3 regions of the Clostridium sp. CM042 genome follow, and region 2 is predicted to be linked to each of the others. Evidence: riboswitches for the same ligand, from Rfam matches in the RefSeq annotation. Region 2 holds a riboswitch; each other region holds the start of a gene.
The links. A riboswitch is a leader RNA that binds a small molecule or an ion and turns the genes downstream of it on or off. The one in region 2 is predicted to bind FMN.
Positions count from the first base shown of each region.

Region 1: another riboswitch for FMN. It lies ahead of ACWJJ7_RS10160 (ECF transporter S component); the one in region 2 lies ahead of ribD (bifunctional diaminohydroxyphosphoribosylaminopyrimidine deaminase/5-amino-6-(5-phosphoribosylamino)uracil reductase RibD).
Region 3: another riboswitch for FMN. It lies ahead of ribB (3,4-dihydroxy-2-butanone-4-phosphate synthase); the one in region 2 lies ahead of ribD (bifunctional diaminohydroxyphosphoribosylaminopyrimidine deaminase/5-amino-6-(5-phosphoribosylamino)uracil reductase RibD).

Region 1 covers NZ_CM143646.1:2,151,463-2,156,156, forward strand. The annotation lists gene rimI (ribosomal protein S18-alanine N-acetyltransferase) at 1-433, shown strand, start outside; gene ACWJJ7_RS10155 (polysaccharide deacetylase family protein) at 566-1,483, shown strand; gene ACWJJ7_RS10160 (ECF transporter S component) at 1,551-2,180, opposite strand; FMN riboswitch at 2,272-2,450, opposite strand; gene ACWJJ7_RS10165 (Tex family protein) at 2,510-4,672, opposite strand.
Region 2 covers NZ_CM143646.1:3,324,790-3,329,483, forward strand. The annotation lists gene ACWJJ7_RS15850 (amino acid ABC transporter ATP-binding protein) at 123-863, opposite strand; gene ACWJJ7_RS15855 (amino acid ABC transporter permease) at 897-1,538, opposite strand; gene ACWJJ7_RS15860 (amino acid ABC transporter substrate-binding protein) at 1,585-2,388, opposite strand; FMN riboswitch at 2,699-2,812, shown strand; gene ribD (bifunctional diaminohydroxyphosphoribosylaminopyrimidine deaminase/5-amino-6-(5-phosphoribosylamino)uracil reductase RibD) at 3,130-4,230, shown strand; gene ACWJJ7_RS15870 (riboflavin synthase) at 4,300-4,694, shown strand, end outside.
Region 3 covers NZ_JBSJES010000002.1:40,421-45,114, reverse strand. The annotation lists gene ACWJJ7_RS18495 (helix-turn-helix domain-containing protein) at 1-150, opposite strand, end outside; gene istA (IS21 family transposase) at 245-1,675, shown strand; FMN riboswitch at 1,852-1,965, shown strand; gene ribB (3,4-dihydroxy-2-butanone-4-phosphate synthase) at 2,284-2,922, shown strand; gene ACWJJ7_RS18480 (HAD family hydrolase) at 3,089-3,715, shown strand; gene ACWJJ7_RS18475 (phosphotransferase enzyme family protein) at 3,782-4,694, shown strand, end outside.

The sequences.
Region 1 (4,694 bases), 1.2 Mb from region 2:
AATTTACCCAATGGACGCATCATCCATTAAATCAATACTCAATATTAGCGAATTAAGTTTTCCTATTTCATGGAGCTACGAATCACTCCAAAGTGAACTAAATAATAAATTTGCTAAATATGTTGTATTAAAAAAGGGCAATTCTATAGTAGGTTATGGAGGAATGTGGGTAATTATAGATGAAGCCCATGTTACTAATGTTGCAGTTCACCCTGAGGCCCGTGGTCATGGCGCCGGCGACATCATCGTGGAAGCATTATTTAAAATTTGCAGGAAACAAAAAGTTACAGCAATAACCTTAGAGGTTAGAAGTTCAAATTTTGCTGCTATAAACTTATATCAAAAGTATGGCTTTGAAAATGAAGGCATTAGACGTCATTATTATGAAGATAACGGGGAAGATGCAGTAATTATGTGGAATCGACACCTATAGCAGATAGCGTAAAAAGACTAGCTCTTGCCAGTCTTTTTTTATATTCTCTACTAAAAATTTAGCAAGCACGAGAATAAAATGGTATAATGTGGGTGAACTGTTTAAAATATATTAGAGTAAGGGGTAATATTTATGACCAAAAAAATTATATTAGCACTATTTTTTGCATTACTATTGGTTGGATGCAATTCCTTAGCTAGTCCAACTTCCAGTAAAAGCACAATAGTTTCAGATGATTCTCAGAGTAAATCACCAAAACCAGTAGATAATTCATCTAACATCCCACGCTTATCAACAACGCTTAAAGATCCGATTGTTAGAACATTTGATCAAACTGAAGGTGTGTCAAAAAAAATACCAATATTGATGTATCATCATCTACTAAAGAAAAAAGAAAATACATTTACAAATAATGGTGTAGTATTAAATCTTGAAAATTTTCAGCAACAAATGGACTACTTATACACTAATAAATATACTACAATAAATCTAGCTGAATTAGAACAGTGGCTTTTGGGGAATATGGAACTACCTAAAAAATCAGTATGTATAACATTTGATGATGGATATTTAAGTAGCTACATTTATGCCTATCCCATTTTGAAGAAATATAATTTTAAAGCTGCACAATTTTTAATTACATCTTATGTTAAAGATAATAGCGTTGAATTTAACCCTAAAACACAACAGTTCTTAAGCTGGAAAGATATCGCTAAAACTACCGATGTATTTGAATATTCAAACCATACCCATAATTTACATAAAACAGAGAATAACAAGGGTTATTTAATTACAAAGTCTTTAGATTTTGTAAAAAAAGATTTAATAAAAAATACGGAACTAACCGGTAGCCATTATCTTTCTTATCCTTATGGTCACCATAACGACGATGTATTAAACCTTCTACCTAAAATAGGAATACGAATGGCCGTTACTGTTAATAACGGAAGCGTAAAGAGAGGAGATTCTTTACTAGATCTCAATAGATATGGAATATATCCTAAAACATCCATATCTACATTTAAACGCATGGTTAATTGTGAATGGTGAATAATAAAGCTAAAGGATGACTTCTGCATTTTGCAGAAGTCATCCTTTAGTTTGTTAGTACCCTTTTTTATATTTTTTGTTCTCTACTTTTGTATTCTCTCTCCATATTCTCTTTATGAAGTATAGGCGAAACACTTTTATATAAAGCTAAAGTCATTGCTGATAATACTATTCCTTTAAGTAAATTAAAAGGGATAATAGACCAAATAATGAAAGTATTCAAATCCACAATGTTATGATTTATTTTTGATCCCATTTCTATAACAGCAGCTACTGGGAATCCTAATACTTTTTCGTATAAAGGTAAAACAACAAAATAGTTTAATATCCCTGCAAAAATCGACATACAAATTACTCCTATTAATAATCCAGCAATAGCTCCACCTTTACTTTTGCGGGCCTTATAAATATATCCAGATACTAATACTAAACATGAACCCACTAGAAAATTTGCTACTTCTCCAACGAAGGCTGTTTTAGTAGCTAGCATCCCATGTAGTATATTTTTAAAGAGTTCAATAACTACTCCCGCTATTGGTCCTAATGCAAAGGCTCCTAAAAGTGCTGGCAGGTCGCTGATGTCAATTTTTAAGAAATCAGGGAAAATCGGTATTGGTAACTCAATGTACATCAAAAGAAAAGCCATAACAGATAAAAGTGAAATTTTGATTAGTTTAACAAGTTTTTCGTCTCTCATTTTTAGTGCCCCCTAATTAACTATATCTCCTAGGGATGGATATAATAAAAACCCTGACATAGAACTATGCCAGGGCGAATTTATATATATATCACATCTTCTTTTATCCAGACTATACTGTCGGCTTCGGAATCAAATCATCACCCAAGGGTGCTGTCTTAACGACTTCGGAAGGAAAATCGCCTTCCAAAATGTCGTTAAACCGAATCAGCCTTACGGCTCGCGGGCTTTACCGCCGGTGGGGAAATTAGCCCCGCCCTGAAGATTATTAAATTTTATTTTTATATTTTATATTATATACAAATACAGTAAAATAAGCAACACATTAATTAATTATTTTTCATTGATAATGATATTCTTTTTCTTTTCTCATCAACTTCAATAACGCTAACCTCTACTATATCTCCAACACTTACAATATCTAATGGATGCTTCACAAATTTATCTGATAATTGGCTTATATGTACTAATCCATCTTGATGAACTCCAATATCAACAAACGCTCCAAAGTCAGATACGTTTCTAACTGTTCCCATAAGTTTCATTCCTGGTTTAAGGTCTGCCATTTGAACTACACCAGTCTTTAATATAGGCTTCGGTAGTTCTTCCCTTGGATCTCTACCAGGCTTTTTAATTTCTTTAATAATGTCTCTAAGCGTTGGACCGCCTAATTCTAATGTTTGTGCAAGTTCATTTAGATTAATATCTTTTAACCTCTCATCCAAATCTTTAAAATTTAAAGATTTGAGATCTTCTTTTGTATAACTTAAAAAATCCAATAATTTTTTAGTAGCATTATAAGTTTCTGGATGAATTGACGTGTTGTCTAAAAATTCATTACTCTCCATAACCCTTAAAAATCCTGCACATTGCTCATATGCTTTTGCTCCTAATCTTTTCACTTTTAATAATTCTTTTCTAGTTTTAAATTTACCATTTTCTTCTCTATACACTACAATATTTTGAGCTATAGCAGCATTTATCCCTGATATATAAGTTAATAAAGAAGGTGTTGCAATATTAAGATCTACACCAACAGCATTAACGCAATCTTCAACTACTCCTTTTAAGGATTCATCGAGTTTCTTAGGAGCCACATCATGTTGGTATTGGCCCACTCCAATAGCTTTTGGATCAATTTTCACAAGTTCGACCAGTGGATCTTGAAGTCTTCGTCCTATAGAAATAGCTCCTCGAATAGACACGTCTATATTTGGATATTCTTTAGACGCAAGCTCAGACGCAGAATATACTGACGCACCTGCCTCTGAAACTATAACATAATATAAATCTTTTGAGCACTCATCTTTAAGTTCTTGAATTATCTGAGCTAAAATTTCTTCAGACTCACGACTAGCAGTTCCATTTCCCAGTGATATTACTTCTACATTATGCTTAATTACCAATTTTTTAATAATATCTATAGATTTTTGGATACCGTCCTTACTGCCCGCAGTAGCGTATACTGTAGCTATATCTAAAAGCTTACCAGTATCATCAAGTACTGCTATTTTACAACCAGTTCTAAACCCTGGGTCAAATCCAAGCACAACCTTTCCTTTTATAGGTGATTGCATTAAGAGCGCCTTTAAATTAGCTTTAAATATATTAATAGCACCAATTTCACCTTTTTCTGTAAGTTCAGCTCTTACTTCTCTCTCAATGGAAGGAAATATAAGTCTTTTTACTGAATCAATTATACTTAACTCTATATACTTATCGGTTATATTATTTCCTTTTAAACATTTTGCTCTTAAGTATTCAATAATCTTATCATTATCAGCTTTAATTTTAACGGAAAGTATCTTACTAGTTTCGCCTCTATTTATAGCAAGGATTCTATGCGGCGGAATAGATTTAACCCCTTCTTTATACTCATAATACATTTCAAATGGAGTAGTATCGTCAGAACTACCTTTAGTTTCAACGTTCCCTTGATTATGCACTAATGCTCTAATCCACTTTCTGTAATCAGCTTCGTCTGAAATCATTTCACTAATAATATCTCCAGCACCTTGAAGTGCATCCGAAATACTATTTACTTCTTTTTCTTCATTTACAAATTTCTCTGCATACTCATTTATGTCATCTTTAAGCTCACCACTAAAAATAATTTCAGCTAGAGGTCTAAGCCCCTTCGCCATTGCTATTGTAGCTCTCGTTCTTTTCTTAGGCTTAAACGGTCTATATATATCCTCTATTTCTGTAAGCGTCTCACATTTTTTTACTGAATGCTCAATTTCCTCTGTTAGTTTTTCTTGTTCACCTATAAGACGTATTACATCTGTTTTTCTTTCTTCTAAGTTCCTAAGATATATAAGCCTCTCTGTGAAATTTCTAAGGATTATATCATCAAGTCCCCCAGTTCTCTCTTTTCTATATCTAGCTATAAAAGGAACTGTATTCCCTTCATCTAATAATTCAATTACACTTTCCACCTGTTCTTTAGTTATTGAAAATTCTTTAATTAATCTATTATTTATGTCTCCCATGTTTTTTAGCTATTTTTGCAAG
Region 2 (4,694 bases):
TAGGCCGCAGGTCTTCTCTAGCATTGATTTTAAGAATTTATGGGTTACCGCACTTCGATTTCATTTCACCGAAGCGCAAGAGATTCTTCTTGGATGATAGATATACTGATTGCACTCTTATTTTATGCAAGGTTTAAAAATTGTTTTACTCTGGAATGGTTAGAATTAGAAAATAATGATTCTGGAGCGGAGTTATCTAGTATTTCTCCATTTTCCATGAAAATAATTCTATCTGATATTTCTCTTGCAAATTGCATTTCATGTGTAACTACTATGAGTGATATTTTATCAATGGCAAGAGATTTAATGACCTTCAACACTTCGCTTACTAGTTCAGGGTCTAATGCAGAAGTTGGTTCATCAAAAAGAATTAATTCTGGATTCATTGCAAGACATCTAGCAATTGCAATTCTCTGCTTTTGTCCACCAGAAAGAGTACAAGGATAAGAATTTATTTTATCTAATAAATCCACTTTTAAAAGTAGTTTTTCTGCAATGTCTATAGCATCTTTCTTATCTATATTATTTACTATAATAGGAGCTTCAATTATATTCTCAAGAACGGTTTTATGAGGGAATAGATTGAAGTTTTGAAAAACCATACCTATTTTTTTAGCAGCATTAATTGATTCAATATTATTAATTTTCTTTTTAGATTCTGCAATAGTTGCGCCATTAAATTCAATGAGTCCATTATCTATATGCTCAAGACGACTTATGCACCTAAGCAGAGTGCTTTTTCCAGAGCCAGAAGGACCGATAATTGATATTACTTCGCCTTTTTTTAAACTTAAAGATACATTCTTTAGAACCTGGGTTTTATCATAACTTTTATTTATTTTACATATTTTGAGTAAATCCATAGTAGCACCATCCTTCATTTAGCAGGTTTTTCTTTATTCGTAAACTGAATATTTTTTTTCTAGTTTTTTAAAAGCCAACACAATAAGAGAAGTAAAGATTAAATATATTATTGCGGCAATAAAAAAAGGAGTGATTGTAAAATCTCTAGTTACAATTTCTCTAGCAGCTCTTAGTAAATCTTGTAATCCAATTGCGGCTACTAAAGCAGTATCTTTTATTAGAGTAATTGCCTCATTACAAGTTGGTGGAATTATACGTTTAAAGGCTTGGGGAAGTATTATTTTTGACATAGTTTGTCTATAATTCATGCCTAACACTTTAGCGGCCTCATATTGGCCTTTATCTATAGATTGAATACCGGATCTGAATATTTCTGTAAAATAAGCTCCGTAATTTAAAGAAAAGGTAAGAGCTGCTGCAGTAAAAGGAGAAAATCTAATCCCAATAATAGGTAGCCCGAAATATGTAAAAAACAGTTGGAGAAGTAAGGGTGTTCCGCGAAATAACCAAGTATAGAGGTCCACAATCTTACTAAGTATTTTTAAATTTGAGACTTTAATTAGTGCGCATATTATTCCAAGTGGCATGCAAAAGATTATTGTTGCAAAATACAATTTAATTGTAAAGAGGCTCCCTTTTAAAATATAAGTTGTAATGTCTATATAATTAGCCAAATATAACACTCCTTCAGAATAAGTTCATGATTATTTGAGTAGAAATTTATTGTTTATAAATTATATCTTTTCCGAACCATTTCTTTGATATAGTATTGGCAGTTCCATCATTTTTAATTTCTACTAGTAGTTTATTTATTTCTGCAGTAAGGTTTGTATCAGTTTTTCTTATACCTACGCCATAATCTTCTACTCCTAGGTTTTCATTAAGAACTTTATAATCACCAGGTTTTTTACTAGCATAGTATCTGCCAACTACTTCATCCATTATAACAGCATCAATACGATCAGCGTTTAAATCGAGTAGTGCTTCTGTATTGTTTGAATATTTCTTGGCCTCTTTTAGTGAATTAGTAAGCAGCGAATCTTTAGTAAGTGCAGTTTCGCTGCTACTACCCATTTGCAGGCCTACAATTTTATCATTTAAATCACTTTTTTTAGAAATACTTGACTTGTTTTTTACAATTATTATTTGCTTATTTTGAAGGTATACTTTAGAAAAAGCAATTTGTTCTTTTCTCTTATCTGTCATTGTTAATCCATTCCATATAGCATCAATATCTTTATTATTTAGACTTAATATAATGCCGTCCCATTCTACTGGTTTAAAGGTTACTTTAACGCCCATTCGCTTGCCTACTTCTTTAGCCATATCAATGTCAAAACCTACAATTTCACCGCTATTATCTCTAAATCCCATTGGTGGAAAGTTATCATCAAGACCAATTATTAGTTCTTTTTTATCTTTTATATCATTTAAAGAATTATCAGCTGTGGGGGTGTTTCCGCAGCCAGTTAAAATAGAGGTTGAAAGTATTGCCACAATTAGTAAGTTAAATTTAATTTTCATTATTAACACTCCTTTATAAATCCTATAAATATAATATTACTTTATTACGTTAACTATGTAAAGTGGTAAAATAAAAATAGTTAAACATTAATTAACTTATATATAAATATAAAATCATTACAAGTAGAAATTTTATTAATTTTTTTAGAATAGATGGGAAAATCATAGTAGTATAAATCTCTTTTCCAGTGGAAAATATAAATGAATCTTCTAAAAGTGTTTATAGCTAATATTCTGATTAATTGTTTATTTTTACAGAATTTGCTTGACACTAAAATAACAAAGTGGTATTCTTAAGTTGAAAATTTAATAGATCCTTCAGGGTAGGGTTAAATTCCCAACCGGCGGTATAGCCCGCGAGCCGATAGGTAGATCTGGTTTAATTCCAGAGCCGACAGTAAAGTCTGGATGAGAGAAGGAGAATAATGATAAATATAGGAGATTTCCATTTATTAACTATGGAAGATAGTTAATACTGCTTTTGTATTTTATTGTGAATATATTTAGTAAACAGCACCAGTAGGTGATGATTTAACAGCACCGCAAGGTGATGATTTAACAGCACCGCAAGGTGATGATTTAACTAGATATGTAATTAGTTTATTAAGCCCTGAAAACTTTGTTTTCAGGGCTTTTATTATTTTAGTTAAATATATGATTTTATTTGACCAAAGTTATGCATACTAAGAAAGAAATACTTATGAAGATTGGCGCCATAATTATAGAATTAGGGGTGATAAATTGGACAATTATTATATGAGAAGAGCACTAGAATTATCTAAAAAAGCGGTGGGGTTCGTAAATCCTAATCCATTGGTTGGTGCTGTTATTGTAAAAGATAATAGGATAATCGGTGAAGGGTATCATGAATATTTTGGTGGACCACATGCAGAAGTAAATGCTTTTAAAAATGCCAAAGAAGATGTAGAAGGTGCAACCATGTACGTAACTTTGGAACCTTGTTCGCATTATGGTAAAACGCCACCTTGCGCTGATGCTATAGTGCGAAACAAAATATCTAAAGTAGTAATTGGAATGATAGATCCTAACCCGATGGTAGCAGGGAGAGGCATAGAAATTCTTAGAAACAACGGTATAGAAGTTACTACGGGCATAATGGAAACTGAAATAAAGAAAACAAATGAAATATTTATAAAATACATAACTCATAAAAAACCATTTTGTATCATGAAAACTGCTATGACAATAGACGGAAAAATAGCAACTGAGATTGGTGATTCAAAGTGGATAAGTAATGAAAAATCTAGAGCATATGTGCATGAATTAAGGCAAATGGTAATTGGAATTATGGTGGGAATTGGAACTGTATTAAAGGATGACCCAGAACTTACTACAAGAAGAGAAGGCAAAATTAGCATAAATCCCATAAGAATAATTATAGACAGCACGGCAAAAATACCCTTAGAATCAAAGGTATTAAAATGTGATGATAATACAAAAACTATTATCGTTACAACAAAACTTGCGAAAGATACTAAAATTGAAGCTATTAAACAAAAAGGTGCAGAGGTTATTGTAACTCCGAGTAAAAATAATCGGGTGAATTTAGAATATTTAATGAGAGTACTAGGTGATATGGGAATAGATAGTATTCTGCTTGAGGGTGGCAGTACTCTAAATTATTCTGCATTAGAAGAAGGCATCGTTGATAAGGTTATTACTTTTATTTCTCCGAAAATATTTGGGGGAACAACAGGTAAGACTCCAGTAGGAGGACAGGGAATAGAACATGTGAGTGATGCTATTTTGCTTACGGATACTGAAGTAACTAGATTTAACGAAGACATTATGATAGAAGGTTACGTAAAGAAAGTTGATTAATTGAAAACTATCATCTGATAGTAGTCAATGATGATAATTTATATCGCAACATAGAAAGGAGGTGAATAGATGTTTACAGGGTTAATTGAGGAAATTGGAGAAATAAAGTCTATAGAAAAAGGTGCGAGGTCTGCGAGAATTGCCATAAAAGCTGCAAAGGTTATGTGTGGAATAAAGATTGGTGACAGCGTTAGTACAAATGGAGTGTGCCTTACCGTAACAGAATTTAATAAAAATAGCTTCAGTGTAGATGTAATGGCAGAGACTATAAGAAGTAGTAATTTAGGAAAATTAAAACCTGGTTCTCATGTCAATTTGGAAAGGGCATTAATGGCTAGTGATAGGTTAGGAGGCCATATAGTAAGTGGACATATTGATGGAATAGGAATCATTGTAGAGTTGTGCATCGAAGGAAATGCCACTTGGGTGTCTGTTGAAACTACAAAGGATATATTAAAGTACAT
Region 3 (4,694 bases), on a different replicon from region 2:
ACGTCCACCTTTTTTTCCTCTTGCACGCGCTGCATTAAGACCTTCTATTGTTCTTTGGGATATAAGATCTCGTTCAAACTGACTAATACCTGCAAAGATAGTAAACATCAGTTTTCCTTGAGCTGTTGTAGTATCAACCCAAGTGTATATGTTAATCTAAAACTACCCCACAATTCTAATTGAAATATCCCCCACCTTACAGTAAACTTTCTTATGAGAGGCATCATAAGAGGGGGAAATGGAGATGATTAAATTGAGTGAAAAACAACACATCATAATATCGGCACATCTAAACGGAAAGTCTCAAAGGTCCATAGCTAGAGAGACTGGAATTGATAGAAAAACTATTAGTAAATATGTTAAAGAATACGAAGTGGCAAGACAAGAAATTTTGAATTTTAATGGAGGAATTGATGATATAAGAGAACTTCAGGACAGTATTGTTGAGAAACCTAAATACTATTGCATAAATAGAAAAAAGAAAAAATTAACCGAAGAAATTATAAATAAGATAAAGGGGTATATTGAAGAAAACCAGCAAAAACGGCATGCCGGGAGGCATAAGCAGCAAAAAAAGAAAATTGATATATATGAAGCGTTAAAAGAAGACGATTACGATATAAGTTATCCAACTGTGAGTAACTATATAAATAAATTACTTGAGAATGGAGCCGAGGCATTTATAAAATCAGAATATGAGCTTGGGGATATTTGTGAATTTGATTGGGGGGAAGTAAAGTTAACTATTAATGCTCTGGATAGAACATTTCAAATGGCTGTATTTACATCTGCAAAAGGGAATTATAGATATGCACAGTTATTTGCTAAACAAAATTCAGAGTGTTTTCAAGAAGCTCATGCTTTGTTTTTTGAACATATAGGACAAGTATATAGAACAATCGTTTATGATAACATGAGAGTTGCAGTTAAAAAATTTGTAGGACCTACTGAGAAAGAACCTACGGATGCATTGCTTAAAATGTCCATGTATTATGGCTTTGACTTTAGGTTTTGCAATACTCGAGCTGGAAATGAAAAAGGTCATGTCGAGCGAAGTGTAGAGGTAGTACGACGTAAGTCTTTTTGTAAAAATGATAGTTTTAAATCATTAGAAGAAGCTAATAAATATCTGATGGAAACATGCGATAAATTGAATAGCCAACCACAAAAAATAAAAAATATGAAAACTGCAAAAGAAATTCTTAATGAGGAAAGACAACATATGGGGCCTTATATTGCAAAACTTGACACTGCTAGGATAGAAGAACCTAGAGTGGATAAATATTCGACATTCTCAGTGAATACCTGTCGGTATTCTGTACCTGATATGTATGTTGGAAAAAGAATATTCATAAAAATATATTCCAATGACATTGTTTGCTTTAGTGAGGGTAAAAAAATAGCTTCCCATGAAAAGAAGTTAGGATTTCATGAATGGTCTATTAAGCTTGAACATTATCTTAATACCTTTAAAAGAAAGCCAGGATCATTAGCTTCAAGCACTGCAATGCTACAAGCAGACCCTAGGATTCAAAACATCTATGATACCTATTATAACAAAAAAGAGAAAGATTTTATAGAATTACTTTTATTTATAGGTAAAAGTAATATCTCTAAGGTCCTAAATGCAATAAATTTATCCTGTAAATTATCAGAATATCCTAATAATGGGTAAGTTTCTGTTGCATATTATTAGTTTTTCGTTGTAAACACGCCAGTTAGTGCCCCTAATACCAATGTCCCATTGAAAAGAAACTATTTTAACTTAAGTTTCTCTTTAATGGTTATAATTTGATTTTTTGGTTTGACAAGGAATAATGTGAATGGTATATTAATAATAAAGTTATATAAAGTATCCTTCAGGGTTGGGTGAAATTCCCTATCGGCGGTATAGCCCGCAAGCCGTAAGGCAGATTCGGTTAAATTCCGGAGCCGACAGTATAGTCTGGATGAAAGAAGGTGAATGCAATTATACGTAGTTTTTATTATATATATTTGTTGTGTTCTCAAATCCCCTTAAGGCTGCTTAAGGGGATTTTTTGTGGTGTAATTTAGGAAAATGTGTTAAAAATAAAAACTAACTTTATTACATAATGATCAGTGATCAAGCCATCATTATATAATCAAAAAAGTTAATTTGTAGATAACTGTTTAGCATATACAAAATAGACATGCTAGTGTGATATTGCAGTCATAGCCAAATTCCACAGAAAGATAATACACATACAGTATAAATCTTTAGGTACTTTATGTAAAATTTATTATAATTTGGAGGGGTTTTTAATGAATGAATCACTATTGAATCAATTTGGTAATAATTTACAACGTGTAGAAAAAGCATTGGGTATTCTTAAACAAGGTAAAGGTATAATTCTTGTTGATGATGAAAATCGTGAAAATGAAGGAGATCTTATTTTTCCTGCTGAAACACTTACTGTGCCTCAAATGGCTATGTTAATTAGAGAATGCAGCGGTATTGTTTGTCTCTGTTTAACAGAGGATAAAATTAAAGAGTTAAATTTACCTCAAATGGTTCCTAATAATACATGTAAATATGAAACTGCATTTACTATTTCAATTGAAGCTAAAGAAGGCGTAACTACAGGAGTTTCCGCTGCTGATAGAGTTACTACAATTCTTACTGCTGTAAAAGATGACTGTAAACCTGAAGATTTATGTCACCCTGGCCACGTTTTTCCGCTTTGTGCACGTACAGGAGGGATTTTAGTTAGACGTGGACATACAGAAGGTACTGTTGATCTTATGCGTTTAGCAGGACATAAACCAACAGGAATTTTGTGTGAACTTACAAATGCTGATGGAACAATGATGAAATTGCCACAGATAATTGATTTTGCTAAAAAACATGATATGACTGTTGTTTCTATAGATGATATTTTTGAATATAAACAAAATATGTAAGTTGATGAAATTAAAAACCATCATAGGTGCATTCCTGTGGTGTTTTTTACTATTTATTTTAATGTTCCATTATAACTCAAATCTATGGGATTCTGTATTTTATGCAATGCCCAAATAAATAAGTGATTTTAAAAGTATACTAAATTATTGGGGGAGGAGATAAAAAATGATTAAATTAATAATTTTTGATTACGATGGTGTAATAGTAGATTCACTTCCTACTGTTTACGATATATATAAAACTATAGGAAATAAACTTAATGTGAAAATTCCTGATTCAATTGACGAATTTAGAAAATCATATGGAGCTAATTTTAGTGAATGTTACAAAAATCTTGGCATGGACATAGATGAACAAAAAAAAGCTATGGAAATTTTTGGGGAAGAGATAGGAAATCAAAATCCAGAAATTTTTTATGGAATTAAAGATGTTTTAAGTTGGGCAAATACTTATTACAATTTAACCTTAATATCTTCAAATTATACAAAAGAAGTTATACAAAAGCTTAAAAAGTATAATATATACAAATATTTTTCTTTTATAGATGGTAATTGTACAACCGACAAATCTAAAAAATTTAAACTTATACTTGAAAAATATAATCTTAAAACTAATGAAGTGATAGTAATTGGTGATAGATTATCTGATTATAGTTCTGCAATAGAGGCTAAGATTGAACATATAATTTTAGTTGAATATGGTTGGGGATATGACAGAAGTAAATATCCTAATAATAAATTTGTAATAAATGAGCCAATTCAATTAATAGATGCTATTAAAAAAATTGGCTAGTATTTATAGTAAATATAGCACTATATTGTTCAGACGAATAATTTGTATTGGGGAGATAAAAATATAATGGAGCTTAATAATAAGATTATAAATGCGTGTTTAGACCGCTATGGAATAAGCAGAAACAGTTTAAAAAAGCTTATAAGTCATCAAAATATTGTCTACAGTTATTCTAAAGACAATAAAGAATATATTCTTAGAGTTTCAAATAGTAAAAGAAGAAATTTAAAGTTCATATATGGAGAATTAGATTGGATTAGTTTCTTATCTGATAATAAAGTTTCTGTGTCTAGTGCAATAGAATCTCTTAATGGTAACCTAATTGAAGTTGTAACTGTAGATGGCAATGACTTTTTTATAACAGCTTTTAAAAAAGCATATGGTATATATGCAAAAAAACAATATAGAAATAAAGAATTATTTGAAAATATGGGAAGACTCACAGGTGAAATGCATAACTTATCAAAACAATGCAATTTAAATAAAAAATATTTTTATAGACCTCAATGGCATAATTCAAATTTATTAAATTACATAAACATAACTGTTGACAAAAGTGAGACGATTATATATAAAGAGTTTTACAACACATTAAATGAATTAAATCAATTACCTAAGAATCATTCTTCATACGGGATTATTCATTCTGATATTCACTTTAAAAATTTTAACGTTTCTGATAATGTAATAACATATTTTGATTTTGATGATTGTGAATATGGCTGGTTTGTAAATGATATTTCTATTCAATTATTTTATTTTTATGTAGAAAACTATGATTCTAATGAAAAAGAAGAAGATGCAAGATGCTTTATAAAATATTTTTTAGAAGGTTATAACAAGGAAAATCATTTAGATAATTATTGGATTACGAAATTACCATTGTTTTTAAAATTAAGAGAAATTATAATGTATTCAATGCTATATAATTGGAAAACTTTTGATAGTTGCAGCCCATGGGTAAAGAAATATATGATTT